DNA from 2 places in the Streptomyces sp. NPDC048643 genome. Region 1 is predicted to be linked to the other one. Evidence: riboswitches for the same ligand, from Rfam matches in the RefSeq annotation. Region 1 holds a riboswitch; the other holds the start of a gene.
What was found. Region 1 has a riboswitch for cobalamin ahead of AB0C62_RS29440 (hypothetical protein). Riboswitches for the same ligand answer to the same signal wherever they lie in the genome.

Region 1 (4,832 bases):
GGGTGATCTGCTCCGGAACCCAGTGGCCCGCGGGCCACAGGGGGTCGAGCCACTCGATCGCGACGACGCGCGGGCGTGGCCTGCCCGCCGTCAGCCGGGCCACCGCGGCGAGCCTGGCCCGCAGCTCGGCCGTGCTGCGCTCGGCCCGATCGCGTACGCCGAGGAGGTCGCCGACGGTGATCAGGCACTCCAGGACGTCGTCGAGTGTGCGGGGCTCCAGGCTGAGGACGCGGGTGTCGGCGTCGAGGAGGCGTACGGCGCCGCACACCTTCTCGTAGGAGACTGCGCACACGGCACACAGGTCCTGGGTGAGCACGACGTCCGGGCACAGGGCCGCGAGCGCTTCGGTGTCGAGGGTGTAGAGCGAGGATCCGGAGTGGGCGGACCCGCCCACGGCTTCGGAGATCTCGCGGCTGCTGAGGTCGTCGGGGGTGAACTCCGCCCCTGTCACGACGGGAATGGATGCCATCGCCTCTGGCGGCCAGTCGCATTCGTGGGTGCGGCCGACGAGAGCGTCCACCAGGCCGAGTTCGGCGACGATGTCGGTCGCGGCGGGGAGCAGGGAGACGATGCGCATGCGGCGACTGTAGGCGCTGCGGCGACGATCGACGCGTGCTGTGAACGGGAGGGTCCGCGACCCGTGACGGCCCGCGGCCGGAAGCATCCCCCAGGTGCTTCCGGCCGCGAACCCGGGCGCGGCCGGTCAGGCGCCCCAGCGCACGGCGATGGTGTCGCCGATGTTGATCACCTTCTGGCGGGTGGCCGCGGCGAAGCTGGAGCCATCGACGCTGACCTTCCAGGTGTTGGAACCGCTGTTGGCTTTGCCGTTGACCGTGGTGATCGTGCCGGTGCCCGAGGACGGCGTCACGCCCGTGACGCAACCCGACGGTGTGGCCGCGCTGATCGCCGCGTCGAGAACAGCGCCGAGGGTGGTCGTCGACCCGGTCGGGGTCAGAGCCACGGAGCAGACCTTGAGGCTGCCGGCTCCGTCATCCACGGTCAGCGCGAGCTTCGTCGCCGTGCCCGAGGTGAAGGTGCTTTGGCCGACCCACTGGGGAGCACCCGAGGTGACGGGGGTCGGCGGTGTGGCCGTGAAGCCGCCGCCCGCCACGGCGCGCAGCCCGTCGATCGAGGCGTAGGCCGACGGCGAGGTGTCGCTGGGCAGGTACTTGAAGCCGCCGCCCGGGTTGAACTGCTGGGCGATGAGGAAGTCGACCGGAGTCTTGCCCATGGAGGTGAGGAAGTCACCGGTCTGCGGGTTGATGCCGCAGGCGTTCAGGCCGGAGACCGCCCAGCCGTTGGAGTCGGTGTTGACCCCGAACATGGCGTTGAACGCGCCGCTGTTCGCGACCAGCTTCCCCTTGAGGAACGTCTTGGCCTGGACTATGTCGGTGTCCGTGTTGGGGACGCCGGAGACGCACAGGGCCGCCATCGCCGCGCCGGTCATGTCGATGTCGCTCGCCGCGGCGAGCTGGGTCGCGTTGCCTTCGGCCTTGCTGTAGTTCCAGCCGCCGTCGTTGTGCTGGTTGGCGCGGATCCGGGTGACGATCGCGTCGCGCAGGGACTGGGGAATGCGCTGTCCACCGGCCTGCGTCTTCGCGCCGTTCAGGGCCAGGGACGCGAAGACGGTCCCGTTGAAGTTGGCGGACGGGCCGAAGTAGCCGGCTTCCGCGGTCTGCCAGTAGCTGTAGATGTCGGCGACCAGGTTGCGGGAGGCGGAGACGCGGGCCGGGTCGATGCCCGCCGCGTACCCGTTGAGGGTGGCACGCTCGTAGTCGGTCACCACGGGGGTGGCCGACGGCCAGCCCGACGTCGCCAGCAGGTTGCGGTAGACGGTTCTCGCGTTCTTGCTCGCGTCACCGCCCGGGGTGACGTCCACGGCCGCGGTGCCGGCGGCGGCGAACGCGCTGAACGCCCATTCATTCGACAATCCGGACCCGGCGTACGAACCGTCGGCCGCCTGGAGCGACTTGAGATACGTCACACCGTTCGCCTTCGATGTGGCGATCTGAGCCGGGGTCGATGTGGCGGCCGCGGGCAGCGTGGTGAGGGCGAAGGCGCCGAGGGCGGCGGCTGCCGTGAGGGCGGGACGACGGAGTTTCACGAGACGGGACAAGGCCTGCTCCTGGGATGAGGGACGCCGGCCAGGCCCGCGCGCAGCCCAGGTGGCAGCGGCGGGTTCGGCCGCCGTCCAAACGCGTGGACCGGCTTCCAAAGACTGCTCGCCGCGCGGGTCTTCGGGCTCGGAGCGGCCCCTCGCCGTCCCACACCGTTGCGCGTCAGCCCCGGATTCTCACCAGGTTCCCCCACGTGGCAGCGCAGGACGCTACCCGAACCCTCCGTCACTCGCCAGACACCCCGAGGCACAGCCCGGCCCGACACCCGCCACCAGGGTGCGTGGCCTCCGAATCCGAGTTCGCCGCCTTGACGCTCCCCTCGCCTGCGTGTTCAATTCCGGCTGATACGCACTCAACTCCAGGGGAAGCCGGTCCAACGCCGGCGCTGACCCGCAACCGTAGGCCCGGCCAACACCCGGGCGAGCCGGAACACCTGGAGCCTGACGTTCAGCGACAAACGCCGTCGAGGACTACGGCGTGGTTCGACCAGCTCTCACCGCGGTGACTCTCCATGCGGCGAGGGCCTTTGACCACGCTCGGATACCCCCGTCGGTACACGACAAGGGGCCGGGGGCCGTGGTGGGGACCGACAAGCGCAGAGACCGGCGTACCGGAAAGAGACGGATACCCGCACTGTCGTCAGCGACGGCACTGCTGGTACTGGTGGGCTCGGCCCTGACGTTCCTCGCGGAGACGCCCGCCGCGGCCGACCCCATCGGCGACTGCACCGCCACCAAGGGCGCCGTCGTCGCCGTCGACTTCGGCCCGTTCGGAGGACCGGTCGAGCGCGGCTGCGACACCACTCCGACGACCGGCTACGAACTCCTGCACGAGGGCGGCTTCGGCACGACCGGGACGGAACACGACGGCCCCGCCTTCATCTGCCGCATCGGCAGCGACGCCTTCGACTCCGGCAAGCAGTACCCGACGCCGGACAAGGAGTCCTGCGTCCTGACCCCGCAGGCCACCGCCTACTGGTCCTACTGGACCGCGTCCCCCGGGCAGGACGACTGGACGTACAGCCAGTACGGCGCCATGGACCGCAAGCTCAAGGACGGCGACGTCGACGCCTGGGTGTACGGCGGGACGGACATCGGCGGCAGCACGGGCCAACCCACCTTCACCCCAGACGACGTGCGCGCCGGAGGCGGAACCACTCCCGACCCCGGCAACACGCCGACCGGTGCCCCCGGAGACGTCGATCTGGCCGCGGCCGCCGCATGGCTCAAGGGAAACCTCACCGACGGCGAGCGCATCGTCGACGACGGCGCCGATTCCCCGAACTACCTGCTCACCACGGAGACGGCCTACGCACTGGCCGCCGCCGACGGCAAGGACGCGGCCGTGCAGAAGATCGCCGTGTTCCTGACCGCCCACACCGACGACTACGCCTACCTGGCAGGCAAGAACGAAGCCCCCGACGCCACCGCGGCCGCCCGCCTCGCCCTCCTCGCCGAGATCACCGGCCAGGATCCGGCGGACTTCGGCGGCCACGACCTGATCGGCGATCTCAAGAAGAACGTCTGCGCCGCGGGCCCCGAATCCGGTGAACCGACACCCGGCTGCACCGGCAAGGGCGACTTCCAGAACGCCACGTTCGCCGACGGCCAGGCACTGTCGGCTCTGGCACTGCTGCGCGCCGGCGTGACGCCCCCCGCCGACACCGTCGACCGCCTCACCCAGATCCAGTGCAAGGACGGCGGCGTCACCAGCATCCTCATCCGCCCCGGCGAGTACTGCGACGGCGACCCCGCCACCACCGGTCTCGTGGCTCTGGTGCTGAACAAGGCCGGCGGCCACGACGACGAGGTCACCAAGGCCCGCGCGTATCTGAAGAAGGCCCAGCGCGAGGACGGTTCCTTCCCCGGCTACACCGGTGCCACCACCGGCAGCGTCGCCGCAACCGCATACGCCGCGCAGGCCCTGCGCGCTCTGGGCGACACCGCCCTCGCCGATGCGGCCACCGGTTGGCTCTCCCGACAGCAACTCGACGGCGGCGGCTTCGGGTTCGAAGAGGGCGCCACCGACCCGGCCCTCTACCCGACACCTCCGGCCGTCCTCGCCGGAGCGGGCACCAGCCTGGTCACCCTCACCACCAAGACCACCGACCCGACCGACCCGCCCACCAGCGAACCCCCCACCTCCGAGCCCCCCACTGGCCCTACCACCCGGCCAGGCGACGGACCCGATCTCAAGAAGGGCGTCGCCTACCTCACCGGCGCCACACAACTCCGCCAGGGCCAGTACTACACGGCCGGCGGCGACTCACCCCACGCCGACTTCGGACTGACCATCGACGGCGCCTACGCGCTCGCCGCCACCGGCCTGAACAACGCCAAGCTGCGTGGCATCGTCGACTTCCTCGACCACGGCGGCAAGGACGGCGAAGGCCGCACCGTGCAGGACTGGACCGGTGCCGGCACGCCCTACCCGGCGGGCGGATCCATCGGGAAGACCGCCCTGCTCGCCGAATCGGTGGGCCGGGACCCGCGCGACTTCGGCGGCCAGGATCTCATCGCCGCCCTGAACAAGGCCGTCTGCGCGCAGAAGAGCACCGCGCCAGACCGGTCCTGCCCCGCCAAGGGCGCCTACACCTACGCCCCTTCGGTCTTCTCCCAGTCCCTCGCCGTGATGGCGCAGCTTCGCGCAGGTGAGAAGACTTCGGCCAAGGAACCCATCGCCTACCTGGAGCATCTCCAGCAGGACAGTGGCGCC
Region 2 (4,832 bases), on a different contig from region 1:
CTGGAGAAGGTGTACGGGCGGCACGCGGGCCAGATCCGTACGATCTCCGGGGTGTACCGCAACGAAGCAGGGGAGTCCCCGTCCGTGGACCGCACCCGCACGCTGGTGGACGCGTTCGAGGAGGCCGAGGGCCGCCGCCCGCGCATCCTGGTGGCCAAGATGGGCCAGGACGGGCACGACCGCGGCCAGAAGGTCATCGCCACGGCGTTCGCCGACCTGGGTTTCGACGTCGACGTCGGCCCGCTGTTCCAGACGCCCGCCGAGGTGGCGCGCCAGGCGGTGGAGGCGGACGTGCACATCGTGGGCGTCTCGTCGCTGGCCGCGGGGCACCTCACGCTCGTTCCGGCGCTGCGTGAGGAGCTGGCGTCGGAGGGCCGCGAGGACATCATGATCGTGGTCGGCGGGGTGATCCCGCCCCAGGACGTTCCGACGCTGCTGGAGATGGGCGCGGCGGCGGTGTTCCCGCCCGGCACGGTGATCCCGGACGCGGCCTACGACCTCGTCCGGCGGCTCGGGACGGACCTCGGGCACGAGCTGTGATCGCGCTCGACACCTACGTCAAGGGCGTCCTGGAGGGGAGGCGGGCACTGGTCGCCCGCGCCATCACCCTCGTGGAGTCCACCCGCCCCCAGCACCGGGCACTGGCGCAGGAGTTGCTGACCGAGCTGCTCCCGCACAGCGGTACGGCGCGGCGGATCGGGATCAGCGGGGTTCCGGGTGTCGGCAAGTCGACGTTCATCGACGCGTTCGGCACGATGCTGACCTCGCTCGGCCACCGGGTCGCGGTGCTCGCCGTCGACCCCTCCTCCAGCCGGACCGGCGGCTCGATCCTCGGCGACAAGACGCGGATGGAGCGGCTGGCCGTGGACCCGGACGCGTTCATCCGTCCCTCCCCCACGGCGGGCACGCTCGGCGGGGTCGCCAAGGCGACCCGGGAGTCGATCGTGGTGATGGAGGCGGCGGGCTACGACATCGTGCTCGTGGAGACGGTCGGGGTCGGCCAGTCGGAGACCGCCGTCGCGAACATGGTCGACTCGTTCCTGCTGCTGACGCTGGCCCGCACCGGGGACCAGTTGCAGGGCATCAAGAAGGGGGTCCTGGAGCTGGCCGACGTGATCGCGGTCAACAAGGCGGACGGACCGCACACCCGCGACGCCCAGACCGCGGCCCGTGAACTGGCCGGTGCGCTGCGGCTGATGCACGGCAGGGACGCGGCCTGGACGCCGCCCGTGCTCAGTTGCAGCGCCCGCGAGGGTGCGGGTCTGGACACCGTCTGGGCCCGGCTGGAACAGCACCGCACCCTGCTCGACTCCTCCGGCCGGCTCGCCGACAAGCGCCGTGACCAGCAGGTCGACTGGACCTGGACGATGGTCCGCGACGAGCTCCTCGGCCGGCTGCACGCCGACCCGGAGGTCCGCGCGCTGGCCCCCGACCTCGAACGGCAGGTCCGCGAGGGGTCGTTGACGGCGACACTGGCCGCCGAACGGATCCTGAAGACCTTCAGCGGCGAGGACGACTAGGGCCTGACCCCCGGCGCGGCGGCCGGTTCGGTCGGCCACCGGGTACGGGACGAAGGTGCTGGCGTTCTGGTCGATCCGCAGGGGCTGCCGAGCGGTGGAGCGGCCCGCTGGGGGCAGTCGAGGCGTTCGCAGACGCGGCAGCCCATGCCGATGCGGGTGGCCGCGGCGGCGTTGGCGAGGTCGAGGCCGTCGGAGTAGACGGGGCGGTGGGCGTGCCGGATCTCGCAGCCGAGTCCGACCGCGAAGGTCTTGCCGGGTTCGCCCCATCCGCCGCGGTGCCGGGTGATGGCCCGCGCGGTCCACAAGTAGCGCTGTCCATCCGGCATTTCCGCGGTCTGCACGTGGATGCGGCCGGGTACGGCGAACGCCTCGTGGACGTTGCACAGCGGGCAGGTTCCGCCGGGGTTCCACAGGTACGGCGGGGAGCGGGCTTCGTAGGCCGGTGCCTCCCCAGGAACGCGAAGGGCCCCCGGACGGTGCCGGGGGCCCTTGGCGTTGCCGGGGTCTCAGCCGGCGGCCGGGACCGACCGCCCGGAACCGACGGCTGCGGGCTTCGGGTTCAGCAGGCGTTCGGCCAACTCACCGAAGACCAGGCCGAATCCGCCCCACAGTGCTGCCTGGATGGCCAGGGCCGAGAGCCGGAACCGCCACAGCAGGGTGGCCGGGAAGTCCTTGGGCACCTCGTTGATCACGGGCAGGAACTCGTAGGCCAGGCCGATCACGACGGCGAAGGCGGCCACCGCGACGACGGTCGCGTACCAGGTGCCGGTCCTCGGGGCGAGCCGCTTGCCGAGGAGGGTGGCGGCGACGGCCAACAGCACGCTGAGGACCATCATCAGGAAGTACAGGGTCGTCCGCTTGCCGATGGTGTCGGGGTCGCCGACCGACGGCGGGTTGGCCGGGTACTTCAGGAACGGCACGACGTAGACGGCGAGCAGTGCGCTGCCCGACAGCAGGAGAGCGGTCGCGCGCGCTCCGAACCGGCCCACGCGGCCGAGGGCGAAGCAGTAGGCGAGCGCGGCGATGCCGCCGAAGGCGATGCCGTAGAGCAGGACACCGGTGGCCAGGCCCGCGGTGGACTGCAGGCTGCGGGAGACGAGTTCGACCTCGTGCTCGTGGGCGGGGGCGTGCGCCTCCTCGAAGCCGATGGCGCTGTCGACGCTCGGTTCACCGAGGAAGTAGGCGACCACCAGCGCGAGCACGCCGGCCGCGAGGCCGGCGAGCATGCCGCGGACGAGGAGGTTTCTTACCGTTGCGGAGTTCATGAGTGTGCTCTGTCCCTCGCGTCAGTGGCAGGGGAAGCCGAGCAGGTGGCGGGCGTCGTGAACCCACTCGTGGACGTTCTCGCCCGAGACGACGGCGGTGGCGCCCTGTTCGGCGCCGACGAAGTAGAGCAGGACCAGCATCAGGATGCCGAAGAAGACCGCCCAGGGAGCAATCGCCTTCAGCGGCAGCTTGGCGGGTACTACGGCGGTGGTGGCTGTCGGCGGAGCGACGGTCTGCGCCATGGCAGGACCTCCTCGGGAGTTCGCGTCCCATCTCGGTGGTGCACTGGATGACGTCTACGGGTCTGACTTGCGAGGTGTCCAGCGTGCTGGAGCGTCTCGTTCACAGTGGCGCGACCGTGCCGGATTTCCCACCGGCTTCCGTCCTGACGTCATCGATATCGGACCGACCGTACCGCGTGGCGAGTACATGGCCAAGACCGCGCCACCTGGCGTGATCTTCCTCTCGCACCAGGTGGCCGGTCCGCGGGGGCGGTGCGTCAACGGCGCGCCCGGCCCCGGGGGTCGACGGGGAGCGTCACGCTCCCGCTCCGCCCGCCTGCGTGACGATGCCCGGGACCACGAGCCCGAGTTCGCGCTCGCCGAGCGGAGCGAAGAAGCGCTCGACGTCCGCGTCGGTCACCTCGGCGAGCATGGCCGGGGTCCAGTGCGGGTCGCGGTCCTTGTCGATGATCTGCGCCCGGACGCCCTCCACCAGGTCGGGAGCGGCCAGGAACGCGCAGGAGACGCGGTACTCCTGGTTCAGGACGCTTTCCAGCGGACCCGCCCGACGGGCCCGGCGGAGAGAGGCCAGGGTGACCTTCAGCGCGGTGGGCGATCGGCTGAGCAGGGTCTCCGCCGCCTCCTTGGCGGCGGGATCCCCGAAGGCGTCCAGCCGCCGGAGGATCTCCTCCACGGTGTCGGCCGCGTAGCAGGTGTCGATCCACGCCCGGCAGTCCGTCAGCGGCGCGTGCGGCGGCGGCTGGGTGTACCGGGCCAGTGCCTCCCGCACGGGCCGGTCCGTCAGTTGGGCGAGGAACGCGGGGAGGGCGGCGGACGGGACGAAGTGGTCGGCGAGCCCGCACAGCAGGGCGTCGCCGGCGGTGACCGAGGTTCCGGTCAGGGCGAGATGGGTGCCCAGTTCGCCCGGGGCGTGGACGAGCAGGTGGGTGCCCCCGACGTCGGGCACGAAGCCGATGCCCGTCTCCGGCATGGCGATCCGCGAGCGCTCGGTGACGATCCGGACGCTGCCGTGCGCGGAGATGCCGACGCCGCCGCCCATGACGATGCCGTCCATGACGGCCACGTACGGCTTGGGGTAGCGGGCGATACGGGCGTTGAGGTGGTACTCGTCACGCCAGAACGCGGCGGAGGCGGTGCCGTCCCCGTCGCGGGCGTCGTCGTGGACGACGCGGATGTCCCCGCCCGCGCACAGGCCCCGGTCTCCGGCGCCTGTGATGACGACGGTCTCTACGGCCGGATCGTGCTCCCATGCGGTCAGGGCCCGGTCGACGAGGTGCACCATCTCGTGGTTCAGGGCGTTCAGGGCGCGGGGCCGGTTGAGGATGATGTGGGCGGCCCGTCCCTCGGTCCGCACCAGGACGGAGGGTTCGGCGGCGAGTTCCTCGGTGCCGTTCATCCGATAACCTCCGTCGGGCCGTTGGCCACGATGTCGTGCATGATCTCGTTCGTTCCTTCCGGGGCCGGGTGGAAAGCGCAGCTCGGTGACGATCTTCTCAGCGCCCGTGCCGGCCGGGGGAGCCGGTTCCTTCGAGCGAGTGCGGGGCGCTGTCGGCGTCCGGGTACCCCGGATCGCTCACGCGGACGACCGACGCCCGGCAGGCGAGGGTCGGACCCCGGTTGTTCAGCGCTTCTCGGCCGTGCGCAGGTAAGCGCCCAGCCGGGCGACGGCCGACGGATTGCGGGGGCTCTCTACGAGGTCGACGTAGTCGAGGACGAAGACGCGCCGGTTCTTCACGGCCGAGACTCCGCGCAACGGCGGGTGGTTCAGCAGGAACTTCCTCTTCTGCTCGGCGCTCGTGTCCCC

Region 2: it holds a riboswitch for cobalamin, as region 1 does, so the genes downstream of both, AB0C62_RS06910 (CbtB-domain containing protein) here and AB0C62_RS29440 (hypothetical protein) in region 1, are expected to answer to the same signal.

What each region holds. Positions count from the first base shown of each region.
Region 1 is NZ_JBEZHO010000037.1:16,355-21,186, reverse strand. Features, by position in the region: gene AB0C62_RS29445 (cobalamin-binding protein) at 1-577, opposite strand, end outside; gene AB0C62_RS29440 (hypothetical protein) at 704-2,116, opposite strand; cobalamin riboswitch at 2,211-2,337, opposite strand; cobalamin riboswitch at 2,478-2,552, shown strand; gene AB0C62_RS29435 (prenyltransferase/squalene oxidase repeat-containing protein) at 2,697-4,832, shown strand, end outside.
Region 2 is NZ_JBEZHO010000005.1:45,592-50,423, reverse strand. Features, by position in the region: gene scpA (methylmalonyl-CoA mutase) at 1-540, shown strand, start outside; gene meaB (methylmalonyl Co-A mutase-associated GTPase MeaB) at 537-1,520, shown strand; partial or broken gene AB0C62_RS06920 (DUF2083 domain-containing protein) at 1,557-1,921, opposite strand; gene AB0C62_RS06915 (CbtA family protein) at 2,027-2,785, opposite strand; gene AB0C62_RS06910 (CbtB-domain containing protein) at 2,807-3,028, opposite strand; cobalamin riboswitch at 3,069-3,215, opposite strand; gene AB0C62_RS06905 (enoyl-CoA hydratase/isomerase family protein) at 3,324-4,424, opposite strand; gene AB0C62_RS06900 (ABC transporter substrate-binding protein) at 4,650-4,832, opposite strand, start outside.